2 regions of the Rouxiella sp. T17 genome follow, and region 1 is predicted to be linked to the other one. Evidence: predicted binding sites of a transcription regulator. Region 1 holds the regulator's gene; the other holds the start of a gene.
What was found. Region 1 encodes PurR, which represses purine synthesis genes. Its sites were predicted from a motif close to CANGCAAACGTTTGCNTG; they were not measured.
Positions count from the first base shown of each region.

Region 1 (14,986 bases):
TCGCACCGAGCACGGTTTCGCGGCTCGCGCCGGTGACCGACGGCAGATTTCCGGGCTGGCCAGACAGCGTGCGGAAGGCGAGCCAGGCAAAAGCCAGAGCTTCCATGTCATCGCCGCTCACGCCAAACGCATCGGTTGGACTGACTTCGGTGCCCGCCAGCAAGGCCGACAGGCGCGCCATGACCAGCGGATTCCGCGCGCCGCCGCCACACACCAGCAGCCGATCGCAGCCGCCCGCCAGCAAAACCTGCTCGGCAATGGTGACGGCGGTCAGCTCGGCGAGCGTGGCCTGCACGTCCTGCGGCGTGAGTTCGGCAAACGCGCTCAGTTGGCGGTCGAGCCAGGCCTGATTGAAATATTCGCGGCCCGTGCTCTTCGGCGCAGGTTCGGCAAAATAAGGGTCGGCAATCATATGCTGCAACAGCGCCAAATTTATCTGGCCCTGACAGGCCCATTCGGCATTTTTATCGTAAGGCTGGCCGAGATGCTGGTTTATCCAGCCGTCCATCAACATGTTGCCCGGACCGGTATCAAAACCGCGCACGGGCTGATTCGGTAACAGCAGGGAAAGGTTGGCGATGCCGCCGATATTCAAAATAATTCGCCGCTCCACCGGATGCGCCAGCAACGCCTGATGAAACGCGGGCACCAGCGGCGCGCCCTGTCCGCCCCACGCGATGTCGCGACGACGAAAATCGCCGATGGTGGTAATGCCTGTTTTCGCCGCGAGTCGGTTATTGTCGCCAAGCTGCATGGAGAAAGGCGTGTCACCTTTCGGCTGATGCCAGACAGTCTGGCCGTGGCAGCCGATCGCCGTCACCTCTTCCGGCTCGATGCCCGCCTTTTCCAGCAAACCCGCGACCGCGTCGGCGAAAAGATTGCCTAACAGCGCATCAAGCTCGCCCACCTGCGCCAGCGTTACCGCCTGTCCCTGACACATGTCGAGCACCGCCTGTTTGATAGCAGCAGGGATCGGATGCAAATAGCTGGCCTGCTGGGCCACCATTCTTTCATCTATTGCTGCGAGCACGACATCGACCCCGTCCAGACTGGTGCCTGACATCACGCCGATATAACGGCCCGACTTCATCGATAACATCTTAAACTCCTGCGAAAAAATCCGTCATGGCTAAAGGGTAATTGAACAGTAGGTCACAGAGAAATGGTTTCGACAGGTTATTTTTCTGATAATCTGACAAATTAAATCAACGTTTATTATTAGTTGATGGGCAGGTCGATAAGATGATGACCAGTTTGAGCTATCATAGTAGCTGACAGGTTCAACAGTGATGTTGAACTGGGTCCCGATTTCAAACGTCGAATGCTCACGGGCGTTGGCGTGTAAATAAACAGGAGTTTTATATGATCAAGCGTATTTTCATCGTGGCTCTGGTCGGCACAACCCTCGCTGGCTGTGTTAGCGACAACAATCTCTCGGGCAACGTCTACTCGGCGTCGCAGGCGAAACAGGTGCAGAATGTCTCTTACGGCACGCTGGTTTCTGTACGTCCGGTACAGATTCAGGGCGGCGATGAGAACAACATCATCGGGGCAATCGGTGGTGCAGTGCTGGGTGGTTTCCTGGGTAACACGATCGGCGGCGGCGCGGGTCGCAGCCTCGCAACGGCCGGTGGTGCGGTTGCCGGGGGTCTGGCGGGTCAAGGCGTCTCCAGCGCGCTCAATCGTTCAAACGGCGTAGAGTTGCAGATTCGTAAAGATGACGGCAACACCATCATGGTGGTACAGAAAGCCGACAGCAACACCAAATACTACGTGGGTCAGCGCGTCAGCATGGCAAGCAGCGGCAGTACCGTAACCGTTTCGCCAAGCGTCTAAGCTGCCCTGACTTTTCGGCCCGAGTAACTTTGCTGTTTGAACAAAGCTTGGGCCAAAAAAAATCGGAATCCTTATACAGGGTTCCGATTTTTTTTATTCAAACTGTTCTTTACGTTGATATCGCGTTAAAGATCGCCTGGTTTAGCCACTAAAATTTGCTGTCTTTGCAGCAAAAAGCAAAAAACGTTAATCGCGCGCGGCCATGATGGCCCTCGGCAACGAGCGTTGCCAATCTTGTTATGGTTTGTTTTGCAAGGCAGCAATATTTTTTTCCAATCTGGCCAACATGTCGAGCAAGTGCTTAATATCTGTCGATGAAATCCCCGACAGAATCTCCTGACGCGTATCGTCAATCACCGTTTCCATACGATTGATTATTGGCGCGGCTTCTTCAGTCAGTTTAATACGTTTGGCACGACGATCGCTGGCACAGGTTTGACGGGTAATCAGCTTTTTCTCTTCCAGTTGATCCAGCGTTCTCACCAGTGACGGCTGTTCGATACCAATCGCTTTCGCCAGCTGAATTTGTGACTGTTCAGGAGGCAAAATATTGATGTTATGCAAGGTCACCCAATGCGTTTGCGTGAGTTGCAGCGGCTTGAGCCGTTCGTCGATTAATGCACGCCAAACACGAACTAAACGTGCGAGATCTGAGCCGAGGTTCGATTCCAATGCACCCTCCTTATAATTAGCATGCTAAGATAACTCCCCAGAGTTTAGCTTAGTTATGGTGAATTTAATCGTAAATTTACATGCTAAACATGTAACGCCGAATACAATTAATCTGAGACGTGTACCCCAAATGCAAAAATGCATTCAGAATGCCGGTTATTTATAACACAACACGATGCAGAGATTAATATTGTGATTGCCCAAATGTTTCATTCTGGACCCTTTCTCCCTGATTTAGTATTGGGTGCTTCCCTTTATTTCCCACCTATCTTTAAAGCTTTTTTACTTGGACTCTTTTTTTGGCTGATAATTCATCATTTATTACGCAATTGGATCTATTCCGGTGAAATCTGGCATCCAACTTTGATGGATTTATCTATATTTGTCATATCGATATGCGCGGCGTTGCTTTTCATCGTGAAGATTGTGAATGAGTAAACAATGAAATTTAAAACCCTAAAATACTTTTCGACTCTCGCCGTTGTCGCCGTCGCATTATGTGCAGGTTGGTGGACGTGGAATTATTACATGCAGTCTCCCTGGACCCGCGATGGAAAAGTTCGCGCCGAGCTGGTAGATATCACGCCGGAAGTTTCAGGGCGAATTACCGATATTACCGTGCATGATAATCAGTACGTTCATGCCGGAGAGGTGCTGTTTACCCTCGACGCCGTTCCCTTCCAGATAGCCGTTGATAATGCGCAGGCTTCGGTCGATAAAGCGCAGGCCGATCTTGATAAGGCCAATCATGAAGCGCAGCGACGTCAAAAACTGGGCCGCGAGGTGATTTCCAGCGAATCACTCGATCAGGCAGTGCTCGAAGCCAAGTCGATGAAAGCCATGCTGGAAGCCTCCAAAGCGACGCTGGAACAGGCGCGCTGGAATCTCAGTAAAACAAAAATCGTAGCGCCGACAGACGGTTACATCACAAACCTTAATGCCCGTAAAGGCAACTATGCCAGCAGCGGCACGCCGTTGGTGGCGCTGGTCGACGCGCATTCGTTCTACGTGCTGGGATATTTTGAAGAAACCAAGCTTAAACATATTCACGTCGGCAGCCCGGCAGATATCGTGTTGTACGACGGCAATGTGCCGCTGAAAGGTCAGGTTGAAAGCGTGGGGCGGGCCATTTATGACCAAAGCGTCGAGAGTTCGACGGGCCTGCTGCTGGACGTTAAACCCAACGTGCCTTGGGTAAGGCTGGCGCAGCGCGTGCCGGTGCGCATTAAAATCGACAGCCTGCCTGCCAATCTGGTGCTGGTCGCGGGCACAACCTGTACGATTTCGATCCACTATTAAATTCGGTCGTTATCAGTTTCAGTTTCAGATTCAGTTTCGGTAAATCATTAAAGTGATCATAAGTTGAGGGCGTGGCGTGAATCTTTCGTGGCTTGAATGGAAAAATACGCTGTGGGGGAAATCGACGCCTGCGCAGTGGCGCTACGCCCTGCGTAATGCCATTGCCATGTGTCTGGCGCTGTGGATTGCTTTTGTACTCGAGCTCGATGAGCCTTACTGGGCGCTGACGTCGGCGGCGGTCGTCAGCTTTCCGACCGTCGGCGGGGTGATAAGCAAAAGTATTGGCCGCGTTTTTGGCAGCCTGCTTGGGGCGAGCGCCGCCGTGCTGATTGCCGGTCACGGCCTGAACGACCCGTGGCTGTTCACACTGTCGATCGCCGCCTGGCTTGGCGTTTGTACTTACGTCTCCAACCTGTATCAAAATAATGTCTCCTACGCCTTCGCACTGGCGGGTTACACGGCGGCGATCATTGCTTTTTCTACTGTCGATGTCACTGATACTACAACCATTTTTGATATTGCTCAGGCTCGCGTCTGTGAAGTGATTACCGGCATACTGTGCGGCGCATTCATGATGATGGTGCTGCCCAGCACCTCCGACGGCGACGCGCTGCTCACTTCACTGCGTAAAATGCACGTTCAGCTGTTGGAACACGCGCAGCTGCTGTGGCGCAGCGAGGTGAATAATCAAATTCGCGTCTCGCACGAGGGCGTGATTAACCAGATTCTGACGCTAAATCTGCTGCGAATTCAGGCGTTTTGGAGTCATTACCGGCTGCGTCAGCAAAATAACGTGCTCAACTATTTGCTCCACCAGCAGCTGCGGCTGACCAGTTATATCTCCAGTTTGCGGCGGATGATGCTCAACTGGCCCAATCAGCCCGAGAACCTTAATTCACTGCTCGCCGCCCTGCTCGAGCAGCTTCGCGACCCTGAAACCAACAAATATCAGCTGGCGCAGCTGCTGTATCAGCTCAAGCCGACGGATCCCGCCGATTATCGTCATCACGCTTTTTGGCTGCGCTTGCGCGATTTTTGCTGGCTTTTTCTGCGCACCGAACGGCTGTTGCAGCGCGTCGAAAACGCCAATCTGGTGGCTGCCGAACAGCTGCAAGCGCCAAAAGTCAGTCGATTAACCCGCCATGCCGACACTTACGAGGCCGCCTACAGCGGGCTGCGCACTTTTCTGTGTATCGTGCTGGCCTGTGCTTACTGGATAAACACGCAATGGGATTCGGGCGCGTCGGGCGTGACGCTGGCGGCGATTGGTTGCGTGCTCTACTCCTCCACCGCGTCGCCGATTAACAGCATCACGCTGCTCACTAAATCGCTGATTTTCCTGTTTATTGGCTGTTTTATTATCAAGTTTGGGCTGATGGTGCAGATCAATGATTTCTGGCTGTTTTGCGCCTTTTTACTGCCGCTGTTAGCCAGCATGCAGCTGTGCAAATTGCAGTACAAACGCTACGCCGCGCTGTGGGGACAGCTAATCGTATTCGGCGGCTCCTTTTTGGCGGTGACCAATCCGCCGACCTACGATTATCAATCTTTTATTAACGATGGACTGGCGAAAGTCGCGGGCGTGATGCTGGCCGGCCTGTTCTTTCAGGTGCTGCGCCCAAGTTCCGACAGCCGTAAAAGTCGTCGTCTAATCCGCGCGCTGCGTCGCGATTTTATCGACCAGCTCAGCCGTCGCCCGCAGCTGTCGCATTTACAGTTTGAGTCGCTGATTTACTATCGCGTTAACCAGCTGAATCAGAGTAAAGATCAGCTTTCGCGCACCTGGCTGCTGCGCTGGGGCGTGGTGCTGCTCAACTGTAGTCACATTGTGTGGCAGCTCAGGGATTGGGAATCGCGCTCCAATCCGCTGGCTAAAGTGCGCGACGTCTGTATTCACTGTCTCAAGGGAATAATGACCGAGCGTGGCGTCAGTCATCCGAAGCTGGATGCCAGTCTGGCGGAGTTACAGCGAATTAGCGACGTGCTTTCAACCCATCCGGATGCGTCGGCGCGCGAGTTGGCGGGGGTAATCTGGCGGCTTTATTGCTCGCTGTCGCAGCTGCAATCGGCGATAAATATCGAAGACGTGGCGGCCAATCCAGCGCCTTCTGCGCCCAAACCGGCTTAACGTTTAGCCGATCAAAACAGTGAAGGCTGCTCTGGCGGGGTTTCATCATTTGCTTTGGCGGCGCGGGAGAAGCGTAAATAGCGTTGATGGCAAAGATGCAGCACGTGGCGTTTTTCGGCGTTATTCATGCCGTTCCATTCAAAACGTTCCTGTCGGCTGCGAAAACAGCCGCGACAATAGCCTTTCGGGTCCAGCTCACACAGGTTGCGGCATGGACTGGGAATATCAAAAAACTCAAGCTGCTGCGCCACCGAACCTCCCACCTTTGTTATCACCAAGCCAAATCGCCAATAAACAGCCAACCTCTCTTATTGCCTTTATTTTAGTCTAACTCCGCAAAAAACCCGCTGCCCGACGTAGCAAAATGAGCGGTGGACGGCCTCGCTACATTGACCAGGAGAGATCGGTCTATTACCGTAAATGCAGTCAGCTAATAATTGGCTCCACTCATTTTCAGGGAATATCAAAACATGTCTACACTGTTTACGCCGATCGTTGTCGGTCACAAGACCTTGCCAAATCGCGTCTTTATGGCGCCGTTGACGCGTCTTCGCAGCATCGAGCCGGGCGACATTCCTACTCCGCTGATGGGCGAATATTACGCGCAGCGCCACAGCTCCGGCCTGCTGATTACCGAAGCGACGCAGATCTCTTTCCAGGCCAAAGGCTATGCCGGCGCGCCGGGCCTGCACACGCCGGAGCAGATTGCCGCGTGGAAAAAAATCGTCGCGGGCGTACATGCCAAAGGCGGAAATATTGCCGTGCAGCTGTGGCACGTGGGCCGTATTTCGCACACCAGCTTGCAGCCAGACAATCAGGCACCTGTCGCACCGTCGGCCATTGCTGCCGGTACACGTACCAGCCTGCGTGATGCCAACGGCAATCCGGTTCGCGAAGAGTGTTCAACGCCTCGCGCGCTGGAAACCGCTGAAATAGCGGGCATTGTTAATGATTTCCGCGTTGCCGCTGCCCATTCACGTGACGCCGATTTCGACTATATCGAGTTGCACGCGGCGCACGGCTACCTGCTGCACCAGTTCCTCTCTCCGGCCTCTAACCAGCGCGAAGATAATTACGGCGGCAGCGTCGAAAACCGTTCTCGCCTGACGCTGGAAGTGGTCGATGCCGCCGTGGCCGAAATTGGTGCCGATCGCGTGGGTATTCGTATTTCGCCGATGGGTCCGTTTAATGGTTTGGACAATGGCGACGATCAGGAAGCGGCCGCCGTTTACCTGCTCGACGAGCTGAACAAGCGTAATCTGGCTTATCTGCACATTTCAGAGCCAGACTGGGCAGGCGGTAAATCGTATACCGAAGCGTTCCGCAAGTTAATCCGCGAGCATTATAAAGGCGTCATCGTGGGCGCGGGTGCTTACACCGCCGAGAAAGGCGAAGAGTTGATCGACAAGGGTTACATCGACGCCGTGGCCTTTGGTCGCAGCTACATTGCCAACCCGGATTTGGTTGAGCGCCTGAAAAGCCATGCGCCATTGAACGAACCACAGCCAGAAACCTTCTACGGCGGCGGCGCGCAGGGTTACACGGATTATCCTACTTTATAAAGAAGCCGATTGGCAATGAGGCGGATGCTTACAGACTGTGCAGTTGGCCGGTCGCGTACAGACAAAGCCGCCTCATTGCGCTAGTCTAGTATCAATAGAATTAAATGAGAAACAGAGGATATTATGCGTTTACTCCATACCATGATCCGCGTTGGCGACATGCCACGCTCAGTGAAGTTTTACACCGAAATCCTTGGCATGCGCGTTTTGCGCACCAGCAAGAATGAAGAATACAAATACGATTTGACCTTCGTCGGCTATGAAGACGAAAGCAAAGGCGCAGTCATCGAGCTGACCTACAACTACGGCGTTGACAGCTACGATCACGGCACCGCGTTTGGTCACTTGGCGCTGGGCGTTGATGACGTTGCGCAAACCTGCGAAGACATTCGTAAAGCCGGCGGCAGCGTCGTGCGTGAAGCGGGTCCGGTAAAAGGCGGTTCCACTATTATCGCTTTCGTTGAAGATCCAGACGGTTACAAAATCGAACTGATCCAGTCCGAACACGTCGGTCACGGCTTGGGCAACTAAGTCTGCGGATTGTTGGACTCAAGGGCGCATCTCCTGCGCCCTTTTTTCTTTTTCCACTCCTTCCTGCATCTGGCCGGAATTTTTGCCATAATGCGCGCTGAATTCGTTTAAAGATAAGATAACAATGGCTGAAAAAAGTGACGTTAACGCCCTGAAAGGTCGTTTCCGCGGGTTTTATCCTGTGGTAATAGATGTAGAAACCGCCGGGTTTAATTCCCAGACTGATGCCCTGCTCGAAATAGCCGCCGTCACGTTAAAAATGGACGACGAAGGCTGGCTGCAAAACGATGAAACGCTGCATTTCCACGTCGAGCCTTTTGAAGGGTCGATCCTGCATCCTGAAGCGCTGGCGTTCAACGGCATCGATCCGACCAATCCGCTGCGTGGCGCGGTCAGCGAATATGACGCGCTGCATGCGATTTTCAAGGGGATCCGCAAGGGTATGAAGGAGCAGGACTGCAACCGCGCAATTATCGTGGCGCACAATGCCAACTTTGATCACAGCTTCCTGATGGCCGCCGCCGAACGTGCGGGCTTGAAACGTAACCCTTTCCACCCGTTTGCCACTTTTGATACCGCCGCGCTGAGCGGATTGGTGCTGGGTCAAACCGTGCTGGCCAAAGCCTGCATTGCAGCGGGCATGCCGTTCGACAGTTCACAGGCGCACTCCGCGCTGTATGACACCGAGCAGACCGCGCATTTATTCTGCGAGCTGGTCAATCGCTGGAAACGTTTGGGTGGCTGGCCACTGCCTATCGCCGCAGATGAAGATGAAATCGACGCCAACGCTGAATAACGACTAAAAGCACGGCTTAAAACAATAAAAAAAGAGCGGCTATCGAATATCGATGCCGCTCTTTTGTTTTGCCTTGAAGCATTCCCCTAAAAAGGGAGGAATGCTTATTCTGGCTGCTGTTCTTCGTTGGTCTTGTACTTCTCGGCCGTCTCTTTGATCAGCTGCTGCAGTTCGCCGCGCTGATACATTTCGATCACGATATCACAGCCACCGACCAGCTCACCGTCTACCCACAGCTGCGGGAAGGTTGGCCAGTTGGCGAATTTTGGCATTTCTGCGCGGATATCCGGGTTCAGCAGGATATCAACGTAGGCAAAACGCTCGCCGCAGGCTGACAGCGCCTGAACGGCCTGAGCAGAGAAGCCGCAGCTTGGCAGCTTTGGTGAGCCTTTCATGTAAAGCAGGATTGGGTTTTCGGAAACCTGCTGCTGAATTTTTTCAATAGTAGTGGTCATTTTCTTGCTTCCTCAAGCCATTAATTGGCTGTCACGGTCATTACTCAATCCAGGGAAAACCTGATCAACTGTCTGCCATTGTAACGATGGCAGCTCGCGGATAAAAACGCTATTTTTTGCAGGGTCTTTATCGCGTAAGTTAATGCATCACGGTAATGTCGGTGATAGTATCCCTGATTGCCAAAACAGTGCAAAACTAAAGATTCAAATAGAATAACATTTTTATTCTGTGACTTTAACCCAAAGGATCCTGACGGGATCTTTTTGGTAACGTCGGTATAAGCCCCTGAATCTCGGTTAATTTTGCAGCATCATAGTTCATATTTCAGCCGAAAAAAAAGTTATTAACTTTTTCTCACAATATGAATTAGAATCGAAGCAATTCGTGCTGTTTTGTCTCCCGCTTTTGGGGAATACTGGGACATCTTTTGATGTTTAACTTCGGCCTAATATTGGTAGCGACGCCATGCGTTTAATGTTTACGCTTTTTGTGCTGCTGTTTACCCAGCTCTTTTTAAATTTGGCGCATGCTTCGCCAAGCAGTCGTGTTTCCGTGCAGCAGGCGGAAAAACATATTAATCAGGCAAAACCTGATGAGCGACGAAAGCGAAAGGTCGTCGCCCGAAGCAGTAAAAAGACGAAAACGGTTCCCGTTAAAGAGCAGACTAAAGCGAAAGAACACGGCAAAAGTAAAACCCGCGTGCAGGCGAAGAGCAAAATTGCTCATCAACATCCTATCAGCACCAAGCTGGTAAGAAACAAAGCCGAAAAGCCGAAGAAAGAGATAACTTCTATTACCCGTTCTGTTGCCTCCACCACTAACGTGTTGTGCGCGACAGAAACGAAAAAGAGCTATGGCCGACATCGAAAGCATAAAGCCAAAGCCGATACCTGTGCCCCGCTGACTTTGAGCGCCGCACACAAGAAAAAGTATTTGCACGCTAAAGAAACCGCGATGAACAAGCTGATGCACCAGGTCGGCAAACCTTATCGCTGGGGCGGAACCTCGCCAAATACCGGTTTCGATTGCAGTGGTCTGGTCTATTACGCGTATAAAGATTTAATGCGTATCAAGATGCCACGTACCGCCAACGAGATGTACCATTTACGCGACGCAGCCCCTATTGCTCGCGGTGAGCTTGAATCCGGAGATTTAGTCTTCTTCCGTATTTCCAAGCGCGGCGCAGCGGACCACGTAGGCGTTTATGTCGGTAACGGCAAATTTATTCAGTCGCCACGTACTGGTGAAGACATCAAAATCAGTTATCTGGCCGATAACTACTGGCAAGACCATTATGTTGGTGCTCGCCGAGTGATGACGCCAAAAACGATTCGTTAAATAATGATTTCTCGCTTAACACCTGTGAATAGCATTTAACGAATGGTTTACCCCGAATCGCCTTCCAGCCCTAACAGGCAATATGGCTAAAGCGGGCGCAGAAAGAAAATAGACAAGGGCGATTTCTTTAATAGGAAATCGCCCTTTTCACTTTTAGCGCCGCCTGCTTTGGTTTTATTGCGCAACAAAACTCTTAAATAGGCCAATTTGCGCATCAAGTTAAAGGGAAAGCACAAATTTGGCTTTCCCTTTATAACGATATAAGAGAAAATTAGCGGTTACCACGCTGTGTGCCCGGTCTTAGCTGTCCGACGCTTCTTTCAGGCCTTCCTGAAACTCCCCAACGATTCGACTGCCTAAAATGATTTGAGCAGTGGAATGCACGCAGGCAAACGATTAACAAAAAACTAACGTGCTGAAAAGGGTTAGTTCAGGAGTGATTTTTACATGGCCACGATCAAAGATGTCGCTAAGCGCGCTGGTGTTTCGACTACAACCGTGTCGCACGTCATCAATAAAACCCGTTTCGTCGCCGAAGAAACCAAAGCCGCTGTCCGCGCTGCCATTAAAGATCTGCACTATTCGCCGAGTGCCGTCGCGCGCAGCCTGAAGGTTAACAACACCAAGACTATCGGCCTGCTGGCAACCTCAAGCGAGGCGCCCTACTTTGCCGAAGTGATTGAAGCGGTTGAAAATAGCTGCTTTGCCAAGGGTTACACCCTGATTTTGTGCAACTCGCACAATGATTTTGAAAAGCAAAAAGCCTATTTGCAGATGCTGGCGCAAAAACGCGTCGATGGCCTGCTGGTCATGTGCGCAGAATATCCTGCCGAGCTGCTGGCGATGCTCGAAGAGTATCGTTCGATTCCCATGGTTGTCATGGATTGGGGCGAGGCGAAAAACGATTTTACCGACTCGATTATTGATAACGCCTTTGAAGGCGGTTATCTGGCGGGCCGTTATTTGATCGAACGCGGTCACCGCGACATTGGCGCTATTCCGGGCCAGCTTAATCGCAACACCGGCGGCGGTCGTTATCGCGGATTTTTAAAAGCCATGAACGAAGCCAACATTGCCGTGCGCGATGAATGGGTCGTTCAGGGCGATTTCGAGCCAGAGTCCGGTTATCAGGCGATGCAAAAGATCTTGAATCAGAAGCAGCGGCCGACGGCGATTTTCTGTGGTGGTGACGTTATGGCAATGGGCGCGATTTGCGCCGCCGACGAAATGGGCCTGCGCGTTCCACAGGACATTTCGGTGATTGGCTATGACAACGTGCGCAACGCGCGTTATTTCTCACCGGCGTTAACCACCGTCCACCAGCCGAAAGAGCGACTGGGCGAAATGGCTTTCACCATGTTGCTCGACAGAATCATCAGCAAACGCGAGATTCAGCAGACCATTGAAGTGAAACCGAAGCTGGTAGAAAGACGCTCTGTGGTCGATGGTCCGTTTATCGACTATCGTCGTTAAAAGTTATTTATCAGATTAACCCCCTAAACGCCTACCTTGTAGGCGTTTTTTTTATTTAAAGCCTTTTTATACGGAACAGCCTACCGCAACCACTCTTTATTTAACGTCTCGCTGTCGCCCAAATAATTGAGCAGCCAATCCAGTGCCGGAGAGTGATTGCGCTGATCCCACGTCAGGCAACACGGGCTTTCCGGAAAACCACTGGCTAAATCGAGCACCGCCAGCTGCTGTTTTGCAATCCACGTTTCCACCATGTGAACGGGCAGCATGCCGACACACAGCCCTTCACACAGGCAATCGATGGCACAGGTCCAGTCCGGCACCACTAAACGGCGCTGGTTATCGAGTGTCCAGGTGTCGCGCTTAGGCAGATTTCTTGAAGTATCTTCAATACACAGCGCAGGATAAGGGCGAAGCGCGTCATCGTTAAGCGCCAGCTTAAGCTGTGCCAACGGATGTTCGGCGCTGACTACACAATGCCACGGCAAGGTGCCCATATCTCGGAAGCTAAAACGCCCGCCCACCGGCACCGCGCTGGTCGCGCCAATCGCCACGTCGGCGCGATCGTCGGCCAGCGCGTCCCACACGCCGTTAAAAACTTCGCCCTGAATGAGCAGCTCCGTATCGGGAAAGGCGCGGTAAAAATCCACCACCAGCTGGCGCACGCGCGCCGGTTTAACGATGCGATCCACCGCCACGCGCAGCTGTCCGCTCCAGCCGTTGGCAATCTGCTGACACTGACGCCGGGTTGAGAGCATTTTTTTGATAAGCACCCGCGCTTCTTCAACGAAAAGCCGCCCTGAAGGGGTTAATTCCACGTCGCGATGCCGCCTTTCGAACAGCGGCACCGCCAGCCATTCTTCAAGCTGGCGCACCTGATAACTGATCGCCGAGGGCACGCGATTCAGCTCTTGAGCCGCCGCGGTAAAGCTGCCGTTCCGCGCGACGGCGTCGACGACTTCCAGTGAATATTCTGACCACATAACCGGTTCCTCGCGACGCCTGAAAAGGCCGCCCTCTGCTTTCAAAATTTTTGAATCGATGGTGCAAATATTAGCGTTTCACAACCGCCGCGCCAAGCAGATAAACTGCGCGCTCTTAACTTTTCGCTTTTAGCACATTCACTCCCAAATTCTGTCCCTACAACAGTTTTGGCTACGTTTACGCATTACAAGAGAACATCATGAAACCTTCATTTGGATTTTTACTTTATTTGGCGGGTCTGAGCATGCTCGGATTTTTGGCCACCGACATGTATCTGCCGGCCTTCGGTTATATGCAAGAAAGCCTTGATGCCTCGCCCGGCGCAATTAGCTCGAGCCTGAGCGTTTTTCTAGCGGGTTTTGCGGCCGCGCAGCTGATTTGGGGGCCATTGTCAGACAAGTTTGGTCGGAAACCTATCCTGCTGGCGGGTTTGGGGCTGTTTACCTTCGGCTGTCTCGGCATGATTTGGGTGCAAAGCACCGAGCTGCTGCTGGCGCTGCGTTTCGTGCAGGCCGTGGGCGTTTGTGCGGCGGCGGTAAGCTGGCAGGCGCTGGTGGTTGACCGCTATTCCGCGCAGGTTGCCAAACGCACTTTTGCCAGCATCATGCCGCTGGTCGCGCTTTCCCCCGCGCTTGCCCCACTGGTCGGTGCCTGGGTTTTGAATCACTTTAACTGGCGCGTGATTTTCGCCCTGCTGTTAGTTCTGGGCGCGTTGCTGCTGTTCTTCACGCTGACCTTAAAAGAAACGCGTAAAGCAAGCGGGCAAAAAAATTCATCACAAAGTGGGATCGGCAGCATGTTAGCCTCGCCGGTCTATAGCGGTAACGTATTGATTTACGCCGCCAGCTCGGCGGGTTTCTTTGCCTGGCTGACCGGCTCACCCTTTATTCTGGGTGAAATGGGCTATGGCGCATCGGCCATTGGTTTAAGCTATGTGCCTCAAACGATTGCATTTTTACTCGGCGGTTATGGATGTCGCGCGCTTATCGGCAAAATTGATGGCGCTCGCCTGCTGCCTTGGCTATTAGTGGGCTATGCGGTCAGCGTTATTTCATTATTCCTGATTGCCACACTCACCACGGCGCCATTATTAGCCTTGCTGATTCCGTTCTGCTTTATGGCTTTCATGAACGGTGCCTGTTATCCGATTGTGGTGGCGAACGCATTGATGCCCTTCCCGGCAAATACCGGCAAGGCTGCCGCGCTGCAAAATACTCTGCAATTAGGATTATGTTTTATTGCCAGCATGCTGGTCTCGACATTTATTGCCCAACCTTTGCTGGCGACGGTCACAGTGATGTTATCGACGGTAGGATTAATGGTATTGGGATATAGATTGACGAAGAAAGTGGCAAAACAGAAGTCCAGACATCCAGAAGCAAAGCATGCTAATTGACTGCTAAAAAATCATAGCAAACAGTGAGTTGAACAATAGGTGCGCCTGCGAATATTTAATATTGAGAATGCTGGCAGGCGAGCTTATACTCAATTCAACAAAATAAAATAACACTTTTACAAAACTTTTATCACAAGCAACTTTTGGGCGCGGGCATCGCGTCACATTAATAGTACAAGGATGTTTCACCGTGGCGTTAAACCGTCAGGTGTCCTTCGTATTTTCCTCTGTTCATAGTCGTATATCAGGCAAGACGGATCCTTTCGTCTGTTCTCATTAGATCTGCCAGGCGTTCCTATTTGTTAATGGGTTAAATAACTTGGCTGGTTAAATAAGTTGGCTGGTTAATAAGTCAGAAGAGAAAAGTGATGGAGAAGCTATGAGTACATCGTGCGTAGAAGATCTAAGTATTCAAGACAATCAGTGGTACCGCATCGCAAGCGAAATGTTAAGAATGGCTGGCATCGAGGTTAATGGTTCCCGCCCTTTTGACATTACCGTAAAAAATCCCGATT
Region 1 is NZ_JAWUEA010000041.1:4,013-18,998, reverse strand. Features, by position in the region: gene anmK (anhydro-N-acetylmuramic acid kinase) at 1-1,090, opposite strand, end outside; gene SC206_RS19380 (glycine zipper 2TM domain-containing protein) at 1,363-1,836, shown strand; gene slyA (transcriptional regulator SlyA) at 2,074-2,508, opposite strand; gene SC206_RS19370 (DUF1656 domain-containing protein) at 2,701-2,946, shown strand; gene SC206_RS19365 (HlyD family secretion protein) at 2,950-3,807, shown strand; gene SC206_RS19360 (FUSC family protein) at 3,884-5,935, shown strand; gene SC206_RS19355 (DUF1289 domain-containing protein) at 5,947-6,186, opposite strand; gene SC206_RS19350 (alkene reductase) at 6,406-7,497, shown strand; gene gloA (lactoylglutathione lyase) at 7,621-8,028, shown strand; gene rnt (ribonuclease T) at 8,153-8,824, shown strand; gene SC206_RS19335 (Grx4 family monothiol glutaredoxin) at 8,929-9,279, opposite strand; gene SC206_RS19330 (C40 family peptidase) at 9,746-10,618, shown strand; gene purR (HTH-type transcriptional repressor PurR) at 11,066-12,091, shown strand; gene punR (DNA-binding transcriptional activator PunR) at 12,172-13,074, opposite strand; gene punC (purine nucleoside transporter PunC) at 13,275-14,471, shown strand; gene cfa (cyclopropane fatty acyl phospholipid synthase) at 14,851-14,986, shown strand, end outside.

Region 2 (14,986 bases), on a different contig from region 1:
TCCTGCCGGGCGATTCTCTGCTGTTTGTGGCCGGTGCGCTTGCCGCGTTGCCGTCGAACAGCCTGGATGTTCACGTGATGGTATTTCTGATGGTCGTCGCTGCGGTCGCGGGTGATGCTGTCAACTACACCATCGGGCGTTTGTTTGGCGCAAAATTGTTCGCTAACCCGAATTCGAAGATTTTTCGCCGCAGTTATTTGGAACAAACGCACAAGTTTTACGAGAAACATGGTGGGAAAACGATTATTCTGGCGCGCTTTGTGCCGATTGTTCGCACCTTTGCACCTTTTGTTGCCGGTATGGGGCGTATGTCTTACCGCCACTTCGCCACGTATAACGTCATCGGCGCCCTGATTTGGGTCCTGTTGCTGACTTATGCGGGCTACCTGTTTGGCAACGTGCCATTTGTGCAGAACAATTTGAAATTCGTGATCGTCGCCATTATCGTTGTCTCTGTTTTGCCAGCCATTATCGAGGTGATTCGTCACCGCAAAGGCACAGGTAAGGCAGGCGAACGACCAAACTGACAGGCGGGGGAGACCCCGTTTTCAGCGCGAATTTATAAAATTAAAGGCATTAAACCAAAGGGTAAGACCAGTTTTTTATCTACAGGCCTCACCCATTATGGTTTAATGAGCGACATTTGTGGTCTGTTCCTGCGAACAACCCTCCCTGTCAGCCGTTTTTCGGTAGCTTCCGCCGCCGGTAAATAGCTGGATAATTAGGGACGGTTATTTGTGTTAAAGCAGGGGACTTGTTACAGCATGAACAGCGAACTGGCATTTGCCAGGTTCAAACAGAAAGGTCATCGATGAGCTGGATTGAACGAATTCTTAATAAAAGCAACATCTCGCAAACCCGTAAAGCAAGCATTCCAGAAGGTGTCTGGACCAAATGCGATAGCTGTGGTCAGGTGTTATACCGCGCCGAACTCGAGCGCAATCTGATGGTTTGTCCTAAGTGTGATCACCACATGCGCATGTCTGCGCGTATGCGTCTGTTCACATTTATGGATGAAGGGAGCGAGGTCGAATTGGGTAGCGAGCTTGAGCCGAAAGACGTGCTCAAGTTTAAAGACTCCAAAAAATATAAAGATCGTCTGCTGGCAGCTCAGAAAGAGACAGATGAAAAAGACGCCATGGTCGTCATGAAAGGTACCCTTTACGGGATGCCAATCGTGGTTGCCGCGTTCGAATTCGCCTTTATGGGCGGTTCAATGGCTTCGGTGGTCGGTGCGCGTTTCGTACGTGCGGTTGAGCAGGCAATGGAAGACAACTGTCCTCTGGTCTGTTTCTCTGCCAGCGGCGGCGCTCGTATGCAGGAAGCGCTGATGTCTCTGATGCAAATGGCAAAAACCAGTGCTGCACTGGCCAAGCTGCAAGAGCGCGGTCTGCCTTACATCTCCGTGCTGACTGACCCGACCATGGGCGGCGTTTCTGCCAGCCTGGCGATGCTGGGTGACATTAACGTGGCCGAGCCTAAAGCCCTTATCGGCTTTGCGGGTCCTCGCGTTATCGAACAGACCGTGCGTGAGAAACTGCCGGCCGGATTCCAGCGCAGTGAGTTCCTGATCGAAAAGGGCGCGATTGACATGATCGTTCGTCGTCCTGAACTGCGTAACAAGCTGGGCAGCGTGCTGGCCAAGCTGACAGGTCGTCCAGAGCCGAAACTGGCTGCGGTTCCTGTCGTCAGCGCAGAAGATGCGTCTGTCGATCACCCGGATGCCTGACAGGCTGCGCGATAGCCTGGGCAGTTAAAATGGGCGGCAAGCATCTTTGCCGCCCTTGTTATCCCCTCGTTTGAGTGGGTACCGATAATATGGGCTGTATCCAGCGTCGTGCATCAAGTACTGACAAAGGGGCATTGCCTGTCGTAAAGTCCGGTAATGCATGTCCTTCAGACTATTCAGGTTCTAGATTGATCGTATAAATAAATCATCTGAATAGGTCATCTGAATAGATCACGTTAGGCGGGACTTATGCAAAACAACCCTATTCCCCAAGCCACGTCGCCTTTGGTCACGTGGCTTTGTTATCTCGAAAATCTCCATTCTCAAGCGATTGAACTCGGACTCGACAGAATCAGAGCCGTGGCGACGCGCATGGATCTTCTGACCCCCGCGCCACAGGTGTTCACCGTCGCCGGGACCAACGGCAAAGGCACCACCTGTCGCACGCTTGAAGCCGTGCTGATGGCCGCAGGCTACCGCGTGGGCGTTTACTCTTCCCCACATCTGGTGCGCTATACCGAGCGCGTGCGTATTCAGGGTCAGGAGCTGAGCGAAGCCGAACACTGCCAATCCTTTGCGCTGCTCGAAGCCGGTCGCGGCGACACTTCTTTGACCTATTTCGAATACGGCACGCTATCGGCGCTACAACTCTTCAAGCAGGCCAGGCTCGACGTGGTGATTCTCGAGGTTGGACTAGGCGGCCGTCTTGACGCCACCAATATCGTCGACGCCAACGTTTCAGTCGTCACCAGCATCGCGCTGGATCACACCGACTGGCTCGGTTCCGATCGCGAAAGCATTGGGCGCGAAAAAGCAGGCGTTTTCCGTGGCCAGCGTCCGGCAGTGGTGGGCGAGCAGGATATGCCTGCCTCAATCGCCGACGTTGCGCGTGAAAAAGGCGCCGAGCTGCATCGCGTGGGTCAAGACTGGCATTATGAAGTGGGCACGCACAGCTGGAGTTGGCGCACGGAGGATGGCACAGTCAGCCATCAAGATTTGCCGCTGCCTAACGTGCCGCTGGCCAATGCCGCGACGGCGCTGGCTGCCTTGACCTACTCTTCGCTCGACATCGCTGATGAAGCGCTGCGAAAAGGGCTGGAGCAGGCCTCTTTGCCCGGCCGCTTCCAGACGGTAAGCGAATCCCCGCGACTGATCCTCGACGTTGCTCATAATCCGCACGCGGCGGGCTATCTGGCCGGTAAACTTTCCGATTTGCCGCGGCAGGGTGGAAAAGTACGTGCAGTTATCGGCATGTTATTGGATAAAGACATTGCCGGAACGTTGGCATGTTTGAAACCTCAGGTTGATGTCTGGTACTGCGCGCCGCTGGACGGCCCGCGCGGTGCAGGCGTTGAAGCTTTGACGGCGCATCTTCCCGAGGCATTTTCATTCTCCAACGTGCTGGCAGCATGGAAACAGGCGATGCAGGATGCTGATAGTCAGGATATTGTTATAGTCTGTGGATCATTTCATACCGTAGCGGATGTCATGGCTGCGTTGGATACGGGGAATACCAGTGGCAAGTAAGTTTCAAAATCGTCTGGTTGGTACCGTCATTCTTGTCGCGCTGGGAGTCATTATTCTTCCCGGCTTACTGGATGGGAAAAAGAAGCACTACGAGGATGAGTTCGCCTCTATTCCTCTGGTGCCGAAGCCTGGAGACAGTCCGGAGCAGGACAGCGCCGGTCAGGTTACGCAGTCTCTGCCCGCTCAGCCGCCGGAAGGCGCGGGCGAGGCGGTAAATGCCGGTGCGGCCGAAGCGGCACATGCGGCAGCGCAGGCCAATGGCGAAAGTGATGACGTCGAAGCGCCGCAGTCCGTGGTTGCACCAAAAACGAATGTAGCGCCAAAAAGCAGCGTACCGCCGAAAACGGCTTCACAGCCAAAAGCGTTAACGCCGCCGAAAATGACCGAATCGCGACCGGTGCAGATCAAGCCGGTGGAACCGAAGAAAGTCGAACCGAAAAAGGTCGAGCCTAAGCCGGTAGAACCTAAAGCGGTAGAACCTAAGGCGACCGAAACGCCGAAAGCTGAAACGCAAACGGTAGAAAAACCGCCGGCAGGGCAGTCTTACATCGTGCAGCTGGGCGCGCTCAAAAACGCCGACAAGGTGAACGAGATTGTTGCCAAGCTGCGTCTGTCGGGCTATCGCGCCTATACCGTGCCGTCAACGCCGGTGCAGGGGCAGATAACTCGCGTGTTTGTCGGACCTGAAGCGAACCGCCAGAATCTCGAAGCCTCACTGCCTTCGCTGAAAAGCGTCAGTGGTTTGAGCGGCGTGGTACGCGCTTACTCGGCCGGTAAATAATCGTTAGAAAAGAAAGTTTGCCGCAGCAAGCCTTTCTTTTGCTGCGGCGCAAGATAACGATAAGTGGTCGATAATAAAGAAAGGGCATGGGCATTCTGTGCCCTTTTTATTTATCGACAATACAAAAGTTTTCGCTATCTTTATGCGACGATTGATGTTTTTTTCGCCGCAAATATTAATTTGGCTGACCGGCAGATTTCCCCTACGCAAACGTTTTCTTTTTCTGTTAGAATTCGCAGCGATTTGGATGCCGGGCGAATGTTTCCCAAAATCTTTGTCGCTTTTGCGAGAAAGAGCAAGGGTCTTATCCTGGATGAGATTGATAAAGTGATGGTCTGGATTGATTACGTCATTATTGCGGTTATCGGGTTTTCTGCGTTAGTCAGCCTGATTCGAGGTTTTGTTCGAGAAGCCTTATCATTGGTAACCTGGGGGTGCGCCTTCTTTGTTGCCAGCCACTATTATCCTTACCTCGCCGTCTATTTCACACGTTTCGAAGACGAAGTTGTTCGAAACGGGATCGCAATTGCCATCTTGTTCATCGCGACGTTGATCGTAGGTGCAATTGTCAACTATGTGATTGGCTCATTGGTCGAACGTACCGGTTTATCCGGCACCGACCGGGTATTAGGCGTCTGTTTTGGCGCGCTGCGTGGGGTGTTAATCGTCTCGGCAGGGCTGTTCTTTCTAGACACTTTTACCAGCTTTTCTCAAAGTGAAGACTGGAAACAATCACAGTTGGTCCCGCAGTTTAGCTATATTATCAGGTGGTTCTTTGACTACCTGCAGAGCACGTCGAGTTTCTTGCCAAAGCATCTCTAGTTTTTGGCAGCGCTGAAGAGGAAAAGACAACATGTGCGGTATTGTCGGTATCGCCGGTTTCATGCCGGTAAACCAGTCGATTTATGACGCGTTAACGGTGTTGCAACACCGTGGGCAGGATGCTGCAGGCATCGTCACCATTGATGGCAACAATAACTTCCGTCTGCGGAAGGCTAATGGCCTGGTGAAGGATGTATTCGAAGCACGGCATATGCAACGTTTGCAGGGGAACATGGGCCTCGGTCACGTGCGTTACCCTACGGCTGGCAGTTCCAGCGCTTCAGAGGCTCAACCCTTTTACGTCAACTCTCCGTTCGGCATCACACTTGCCCACAACGGTAACCTGACGAATGCACACGAATTGAGAAGTACGCTGTTTGAAGGCGCGCGTCGTCACGTCAACACGACGTCCGACTCCGAGATCCTGCTGAATATTCTGGCCAGCGAACTGGACAAGTTCCAGCACTATCCGCTGCAGGCAGACAACATTTTTGCAGCCGTGGCCGCGATGAACACCAAGATCCGCGGGGCTTACGCCTGCGTCGCGATGATCATCGGCCATGGCATGCTCGCCTTCCGTGACCCACACGGCATTCGTCCGCTGGTGATCGGCAAGCGCGAACTGGAAGACGGTCGCTGCGAATACATGGTAGCGTCCGAAAGTGTGGCACTCGATACGCTGGGCTTTGAGTTCCTGCGCGACGTGGCACCGGGTGAAGCCGTGTTTATCACTGAAAAAGGCCAACTCTTTACGCGCATGTGTGCCGAGAATCCTCAGTACAACCCATGCCTGTTCGAGTACGTCTACTTTGCGCGTCCAGACTCTTTCATCGACAAGATTTCGGTCTACAGCGCGCGTCGCCGTATGGGCCAGAAGCTGGGTATGAAAATCGCCCGCGAGTGGGAAGATCTTGAAATCGATGCGGTTATCCCGATCCCGGAGACGTCCAACGACATCGCCCTCGAGATTGCCCGTATTCTGAACAAGCCTTACCGTCAGGGGTTCGTTAAAAACCGCTACGTGGGCCGTACCTTTATCATGCCGGGTCAGCAGGAGCGCGTTAAGTCGGTTCGCCGCAAGCTCAACGCCAACCGCGCCGAGTTCCGTGATAAAAACGTCTTGCTGATCGATGACTCCATCGTTCGTGGCACCACCTCGCAGCAGATTGTCGAGATGGCACGCGACGCTGGCGCAAAAAATGTCTATCTGGCCTCGGCCGCGCCGGAAGTGCGCTTCCCGAACGTCTATGGTATTGACATGCCGACCGCCAACGAGCTTATCGCCCACGGCCGTGAAGTCAGCGAAATCAATGCGATGATTGGTGCCGATGCGCTGATCTTCCAGGATTTGAGCGACCTCATCGATGCGGTGAAAGAAGAGAACCCAGATATCGAGCAGTTTGAATGCTCCGTATTTGACGGTATCTACGTCACCAAAGATGTCGACCAGAACTACCTCGAATATCTCGACGCGCTGCGTAACGACGATGCCCAGGCATTGCGCGGTCAGCAGGAAGCCGAGAATCTCGAAATGCATAACGAAGGTTAATTAACTTTCGTCGCCGCCTGTTTTTACCTGTCTCGCAGGTCGAAACAGGCGGCTTTTTTGTAATATCTTCCCGCCTCTCGCTGTTACTTGCCAATCGCGACTCATTCCGGCAAAGTCATCCCACTATCCATACGTGCTGAATTTTTAGTTCGTCTTTTCTGAGGCTGTATTCATGAAACGACTTATTGTCGGTATTTCCGGTGCCAGCGGCGCCATTTACGGCGTTCGCCTTTTGCAGGTTCTGCGCGAAGTCGCAGACGTTGAAACCCATTTAGTCATGAGCAACGCGGCGCGACAGACGCTGGCGCTCGAAACGGATTACGCACTGCGCGATGTTCAGGCGCTGGCCGACGTGGTTCACGACTCGCGCGACATCGCCGCCACCATCTCCTCCGGCTCATTCAAAACGGCAGGAATGGCCATTTTACCTTGCTCGATCAAGACGTTATCGGGCATCGTCAACAGTTACACCGACGGCCTTCTGACCCGAGCGGCCGATGTTGTTTTGAAAGAGAGCCGCCGTCTGGTGCTCTGCGTACGCGAAACGCCGCTGCATTTGGGCCATTTACGTTTGATGACTCAAGCTGCCGAGCTGGGCGCGATTATCATGCCGCCGGTGCCCGCCTTTTATCATCGCCCGGCGTCGGTTGAAGACATCATTGATCAGACCGTTAACCGCGTAATCGACCAGTTTGATATCGAACTCCCTGAAGACCTGTTTGTTCGCTGGCAGGGCAGCCATTAAGTTTTTGCAACCCTTTCTGCCCTAAATTTGCCCATAATGATAACGATGCACCAAAATTGAACTCTTTATGTTTTATTTTGGTGCATTTCTGTTTCAATCTTTAGGCAAGGCGCTGTTAGACGGTGATTTTGCAGACTATTGCCCACCATTTTCATGCTCTATTGTTCACTTAAACGACGTTGGGTAAAAGTCGGCACGATTACTGCATAACTTATGCATAATTACTGCATAGCCGTAAACGTCCTGATAAAACGGCTAGCAAGTGAGGACGTTATCGACACAGACCGGTAACGAATAAAAAGAATATCTCGACAATCAATGCACACAACACATGACAAACAACAACGCACGTTTAATGGCTGAGGGTAATGTATGAAAAAGTTGTTCAAGGTTCTTCCTCTGGTATTAGTATTAGCCAGCGCAAGCAGCGCCTTTGCTGCCGTGCCAAAAGCCGTCAAAATCGGTACGGATCCAACCTACGCGCCCTTCGAGTCTAAAGACTCCAGCGGCAAACTGGTCGGTTTTGATATCGATCTAGCCAACGAAATGTGCAAACGTGCCGAAATCAAATGTACTTACGTTGAGAGCGATTTCGATGCACTGATCCCTTCCCTGAAAGCCAAGAAAATCGACGCCATCATCTCTTCGCTGTCGATCACCGAAAAGCGCCAGCAGGAAATTGATTTTACTGAAAAACTCTATGCAGCCAACGCCCGTCTGATTGCGCCGACCGGCTCTACAATCATGCCAACGCTGGAAGCTTTGAAAGGTAAAAACGTCGGCGTATTGCAGGGTTCAACTCAGGAAGCCTATGCCAACGCGATGTGGCAGCCAAAAGGCATCAACGTGGTGGCTTACCAGAATCAGGATCTGATCTACGCAGACTTGGCTTCTGGCCGTCTTGACGCCGCCTTCCAGGACGAAGTTGCAGGCAGCGAAGGCTTCCTGAAACAGGCTGCTGGTAAAGGCTACGCGTTTGCGGGTCCTTCAGTGAAAGACGACAAGTTCTTCGGCGTGGGAACCGGCATGGGCCTGCGTAAAACCGATACCGATTTAAAAGCCGCGCTGGACAAGGCTTTCGACTCAATGCGTAAAGATGGAACCTACGACAAACTGGCGAAGAAATACTTTAACTTCGACGTGTACGGCGGCTAGGTAACAACTGACGACGTCAGGAAAACAATTGTCTTTTCTTTATTCGCGGCCTGTCTATTCGGCAGGTCGCTGCTAAAGAGAACAACTATTATAAGCCTGCGACACGCAGTCTGATTCTCGTCAAAACAGGACATTTCCATGTTATACGGGTATTCCCAGGTTATTCTCCAGGGCACGATCGTCACCCTCGAACTGGCACTTTCCTCAGTGCTGCTGGCCGTAATCATTGGCCTGATCGGCGCGGGTGGCAAACTTTCAAGAAACAGAGCGGTCTCCGGCCTGTTCGGCGCTTACACCACGTTAATTCGCGGCGTACCCGATTTAGTCTTGATGCTGTTGATTTTTTACGGCTTGCAGATTGCCTTGAACAGCCTGACGGAGGCGATTGGCATGGATCAAATCGATATTGATCCGCTCACCGCCGGCATCATTACGCTCGGTTTCATTTACGGCGCTTATTTTACCGAAACCTTCCGTGGCGCATTTATGGCCGTGCCGCGCGGGCAAATCGAGGCCGCCGTAGCGTTTGGCTTTAGCAGCCCGAAAATCTTTCGTCGAATTCTATTTCCTGCCATGATGCGCTTTGCGCTGCCGGGTATCGCCAATAACTGGCAGGTCATCCTCAAAGCTACGGCGCTGGTTTCGCTGCTGGGTCTTAACGACGTCGTAAAAGCGACCCAACTGGCCGGGAAAGGCACCTATCAACCGTTTTATTTTGCCATCGTTGCAGGTGTTATCTATTTGATTTTTACCACGCTTTCCAATGGTGTGCTGGTCTGGCTCGATCGCCGCTACTCGCTGGGTGTGAAGAGGGCTGAGCTATGATGGAAATCCTGCAACAATACGGCATGTCGCTGCTTTATAGCGACGGATACCGATTTACCGGCCTGGCGATCACGCTGTGGCTGTTGATTAGCTCGGTAGTGATGGGCGGCCTGCTGGCGGTGGTTATGGCCGTCGGACGCGTTTCGCCAAATCGCTGGATAAGTACGCCTATCTGGTTGTTTACCTACGTGTTTCGCGGTACGCCGCTGTATGTTCAGCTGCTGGTATTTTATTCCGGGATGTATAGCCTTGAGATCGTCCGCGGCACCGACTTCCTGAACGCCTTTTTCCGCAGCGGCCTAAATTGTACGATTTTATCCCTGACGCTGAATACCTGCGCCTATACCACCGAGATTTTTGCCGGCGCGATTCGTTCAGTTCCACACGGTGAAATCGAGGCTGCCAATGCTTACGGCTTCTCGCGCTTCAAGCTTTATACCTGCATCATTTTGCCTTCGGCCTTGCGCACGGCGTTACCCGCGTACAGCAACGAGGTGATTTTAATGCTGCACTCTACGGCGCTGGCCTTTACCGCGACCGTGCCCGACGTGCTCAAAATTGCCCGAGATATCAACTCCGCCACCTATCAGCCTTTTTATGCTTTTGGCATCGCGGCGGTGATTTATCTCATTGTTTCATTTGGATTGATCAGTTTGTTCCGCAAGGCGGAAAAGCGCTGGCTTGGGCACGTTAAGCCCCAGTCTTCTCACTAAAATAAGCGTATTACAGCGAAACGTTCACCTGTGCGGGAAAAATCATGTCAGAAAAAAAATTAGCCGTCACCGATCTGCATAAGCGTTATGGCGAGCATGAAGTGCTGAAAGGCGTTTCCCTGTCGGCGAACGCGGGCGATGTCATCAGCATTATCGGATCTTCCGGTTCCGGCAAAAGTACCTTTTTGCGCTGTATCAACTTCCTGGAAAAGCCGAGCGAAGGTTCAATCAGCGTTAATAACCAGGATATCCGCATGGTGCGCGATACCGATGGCCAGCTGAAGGTCTTCGATAAGAAACAGCTCCAGCTGCTGCGCACTAAATTAACCATGGTCTTTCAGCACTTCAACCTGTGGAGTCACATGACAGTGTTGGAAAACGTGATGGAAGCGCCGATTCAGGTGCTCGGACTGAGTAAAGCCGAGGCAAAAGAGCGCGCGGTGCGCTATCTGGATAAAGTGGGTATCGACGAGCGCGCGCGCATCAAGTATCCGGTCAACCTGTCAGGCGGTCAGCAGCAGCGCGTGTCGATTGCCCGTGCGCTGGCGATGGAACCAGAGGTGCTGCTGTTTGATGAACCGACCTCGGCACTCGATCCGGAATTAGTCGGCGAAGTGCTGCGTATCATGCAAAAGCTGGCAGAGGAGGGCAAAACGATGGTAGTGGTGACCCACGAAATGGAGTTTGCCCGCCACGTTTCCAATCACGTGATCTTCTTGCATCAGGGCGTGATAGAGGAAGAGGGAAATCCGGTAGAGGTGTTTGGCAGCCCTAAAAGTGGCCGCCTGCAACAATTCCTTTCCGGGGCGCTCAAATAATTCTTCATATTTGGCACTGCAGCTGCGTTGGCCTCGCTTGCTCGCCCGAATCACTGACCCATGTCAGCTCATCGGGACTCACAAGCTTGCCGCGTAAATTCGGCCCATCCTTGGGCCTCAATCCTTCAGAGTTTCTGCAATGCCAGTTCGGTTGAAATACACGCTTCGCTTTTAAGACTGAAAAATTTATGCAGTTTCACTCTACCTTGGTTAAATCATAAAGCTGGTGCATGTCTTTCTTGAGATTGCGGTAGATGGAACGATAGGTTTTGAACAGTTGGTTGTATTTTTCATGGTTCTCAGCGTTAGGGGTGGCGCGGGCTTCGAGGTTGAACCATTTCTTGATGGTGTCGGTGTTTTGGATGATGCCGACGGCTTTAGCCGCGAGGAAGCAGTCGCCGAGTGGGGCTTCGACCTCTTCCTTGATGGTGAGCACGGGATAGCCCGTGACGTCGGCGATGATTTGCATCCACATATCGGAGAATGCCGCGCCGCCGACCACAATCAGCTCGTTGTCGAGTCTTTCGGCGCAGGCCTTGCCGGACTCGATATTATCTTTAAGCGCAAAGGTAATGCCTTCCAGCACGGCGCGATAAAGATGAAAACGCGTATGGTACAGGCTCAAACCTACCATTGTGCCTGTTGCCTTGGCGTCCCATATGGGGCTGCGCTCGCCCATTAAATACGGCAAAAATACCAATCCGTCGGCACCGGGCGGTAAAATTTTGGCCTGTTCTTCTAATAGGTGATGCACGGTACATTTTTGTTCGAGAGCCTGCTGTTTCTCAACGCCGCAAAACTGATCGATGAACCAGGTGACCGATGCGCCTGCCGTAATGGCGCCCCCAAAGGTGTAGATATCTTCCAATGCATTATTGACGTGAGGCATACTGATCAAGCCATGCCGTGCGTCAACGCTATGATTGACAAAGCCCCAGCACATTGAGGTACCAATCATCGCGACGTGGTTACCCGGCGCAACGACGCCTGCCGCCAAAGTCGCAACGGCCGCATCAACACCTCCGGCGACAATCGGCGTGCCCACCGCCAGACCCAATTTTTCAGCCATTTCAGGCAGCAATCCGCCAACAATGTCGTCTGACGCAAGCAGTCGTGGCGGCATCATCGATTTCGGAATGCCAAGCATACGGCAGGCCTTGGTCGACCAATCGCGTTTCTCGATGTTGTAAACCCCACCGATATTCCCCGCCGAACAGTGATCGACCGCCACCTCGCCCGTCAGCTGATAGTTAATGTAACTGTTAGGTGGCAGGAAATAGCGCGTTTGTTGCCAAATATCCGGCTCGTGTTCCTTGATCCACAAGATTTTGGTGTAACCGTAATAACTGTCGAGCGAATTGCCGGTGATGCGGAATAATTCTTTGGTATCGACGTAGTTTCTGACCCACTCCACGCGATCGGACGCGCGGCGATCCATCCAGATTAGGCACGGATAAAGGGGGCGAATATCCTTGTCGACCGCAATACCGGAGCCGCCATACAAACTGCTGATACAGATGGAGACGATGTTCTCCTTTGCCACGCCCGATTGTTTAACGATATCGGCCAATACGGACAGCGCCGCCTCGAGCCAGACGTCGGGCCACTGTTCTGCCCACAGTGGCTTGGGCGTTTCAACGCTATAACTTCTTGAAGCGCTGGTAATGATTTTGCCATCGGCATCCATCAGGATGCCTTTGGTGCTTTGAGTACCGATATCGACGCCAATAACGTATTTCATGCCTGCACGTCCTTGCGAAACCACTGCTAGGTGAAGGAACTTGTTGTGTTCAATAACTACTGTTGTGTTCAGCAATTACGGGTTTTTTAAGGAACTAGCAGGACTTTGACCGATTCCGTACTGTGCGCCATCTCAAACGCGGCTTCCCATTCATCCAGTGAATAGGTGTGAGTTACGATGCCTTCCGAGCTGAAAAGCTTACGCTCAAAGAAATCGATAATAGTTTCATAGCAATTGGGACCTAAGTGCGCGCCACGAATGTCGAGCTCTTTACGGTCGCCAATGATTGACCAATCGACAGTGGTTTCTTTGCTGAATACGCTGAACTCAACGAAGCGGCCCATTTTGCGGATCATGTTCAGCCCTTGTGGCACGCTGGCTGGATTACCGGTGGCTTCGATATAAACGTCGCAGCCATAACCGTCTGTTAACGCTTTGACTTTGGCTACCACATCTTCTTCAAGCGGATTCATGACGATATCGGCACCGTAACGCAGCGCCAATTCCAGACGTTCTGGTACGGTATCAAGCACGATAAACAGCTTCGGCGTTTTCAAATGAATGGCCTGAATCATGCCAATTCCCAGCGGACCCGCGCCGGAAAGCACCACCACGTCGTTAAACTGAATATCAGCACGATTCACCGCGTGAATTGAACAGGCGAAAGGCTCAATCAGTGCACATTCGTTAAGAGAAAGTGAGGTCGGAATTTTGTGCACCCGACTGTTTGGTTTAAATAGCATGTATTCGGTCATGCCGCCGTTGGCATCTTGAGTCTGAAAACCGTAGATGTCGTGTTTTTCACACATCCAGTAATCACCGCTTTTACAGAAGCGGCATTTGTAGCAGGGAACAATCTGTTCGGCGATGACGCGGTCGCCAAGTTTAACGTCGAAATGTTCGAGTGCGCCTTCGCCGTAACCGACCACTTCGCCAAAAAACTCATGGCCGGGTACAACGGGAGGTTTGACCCAGGAAGGCGAAGTGCCGTTACCCCAAAACATGGGCGCGCCGCCGTGGCAGTGAACATCTGAGGCGCAAATACCGCAGGCGCTGATTTTAATCAGCAATTCTTTAGCTTGCGGTATAGGTAAGGGTGCATCTTTTATTAAACGATAATCGTGTGGGCCGTAATTAACTATTTGTTTAATTGTTTGCGGTAAAATATTCATTTTTGGCACCTTATGCATTTAATGGATTTTTCTACGGTAGGTTTTAAAAACATTGGCGTCAATAAATAATAATTTTATTTAGAACGTCATCACTTTTATTTTATTCGTTAAATAATAATTAAATATATTAATTTTGAATGTATTTAATTAAACGATTAGCTTGTTCGTTTAATTGTTTAAGTAACTTAATTTTATTTTGTGACTTTGCGCTATATAACTGGAATATAAAGTTAGCATTTTAGCGCGTAATGCTGGTTAGATAGGGCTCGCAATAACTAACCGTTAAGATAGTTTTCATTTATAAAAATAATGAAGGATCAATGATGAACATAACTAAAGACCACTGGGCTGGCCTACCCAAAAATCTGCTTTGGGGCTATGTTGCCATCTTTTTATTCATGACGGGTGATGGTTTTGAACTGGCATTTCTCTCTAGATATATAATAGAACTCGGATTTTCACCTTCACAGGCGACCTTTGCCTTCGCCGTTTATGGCCTGTGTGCCGCCCTTGCAGCATGGGGTTCGGGCGTTATCGCCGAAGTCATAACCCCGCAAAAAGCGATGAAGATTGGTTTTTTAATGTGGGTCGTTTTCCACGTCCTGTTTATGTTCTTTGGCCTGATGCAGAAAAACTACTTTTTCATTCTATTATTCTACGGAATCCGTGGTCTCGCTTATCCTTTATTTCTTTATTCATTCATCGTAGTTATTGTTCACAATGTGCGTGAAGAGTTGGTCGGTTCTGCCTGTGGCTGGTTCTGGGCCGCTTATTCATTAGGTATTGGCGTGTTAGGCAGTTATTTGCCGAGCCTGTTTATTACCCAGATTGGTGAGCTGAATGTATTGTGGCTGTCATTAGGCTTTGTCGGGGCGGGTGGTTTGCTGGCCATGGTTTCTTTAAGAGATATTAAAACCTCGACCCACATGTTGAATTTAACCACCAAGCAAAAATTCAGTGAAATGAGTCGCGCAGTCACATTACTGGTCAGTAATAGAAATATTCGCCTTGCCAGTATCGTCAGGATTATCAATACGCTTTCGCTATTTGGTTTCCCCATTATTATGCCGATGGTGTTTATTGATAAAATAGGTTTCAGCATGCCGGACTGGCTGCAAATCTGGACGTTATTCTTTTTCGCGACCATCGTATTTAACGTTTTCTGGGGCATCATGTCACAGAAGTGGGGCATTTTGCGGACCATCCGCTGGTTTGGTGCCATCGCCTGCGCCATTTTCAGCATTACCTTCTATTTTCTGCCCATCTATTTTGGCCCCAACTTCTGGGTCGCGGCTTTGGGCGCGGTTCTGCTGGGCGCATCAACAGCCGGATTCGTGCCACTTACCGCACTGTTTCCCGCGCTTGAACCTAAACATAAAGGCGCAGCCATTTCCGTCTGTAATCTGTCT
Region 2 is NZ_JAWUEA010000037.1:66,889-81,874, forward strand. Features, by position in the region: gene SC206_RS15635 (DedA family protein) at 1-527, shown strand, start outside; gene accD (acetyl-CoA carboxylase, carboxyltransferase subunit beta) at 812-1,729, shown strand; gene folC (bifunctional tetrahydrofolate synthase/dihydrofolate synthase) at 1,979-3,256, shown strand; gene dedD (cell division protein DedD) at 3,246-4,037, shown strand; gene cvpA (colicin V production protein) at 4,368-4,859, shown strand; gene purF (amidophosphoribosyltransferase) at 4,891-6,408, shown strand; gene SC206_RS15665 (UbiX family flavin prenyltransferase) at 6,581-7,153, shown strand; gene argT (lysine/arginine/ornithine ABC transporter substrate-binding protein ArgT) at 7,526-8,308, shown strand; gene SC206_RS15675 (histidine ABC transporter permease HisQ) at 8,447-9,133, shown strand; gene SC206_RS15680 (ABC transporter permease) at 9,130-9,846, shown strand; gene hisP (histidine ABC transporter ATP-binding protein HisP) at 9,891-10,664, shown strand; gene SC206_RS15690 (FGGY-family carbohydrate kinase) at 10,861-12,405, opposite strand; gene SC206_RS15695 (alcohol dehydrogenase catalytic domain-containing protein) at 12,492-13,577, opposite strand; gene SC206_RS15700 (MFS transporter) at 13,901-14,986, shown strand, end outside.
Region 2: a site for PurR is predicted at 4,241-4,258, ahead of cvpA (colicin V production protein). Genes of this name have one in related genera too.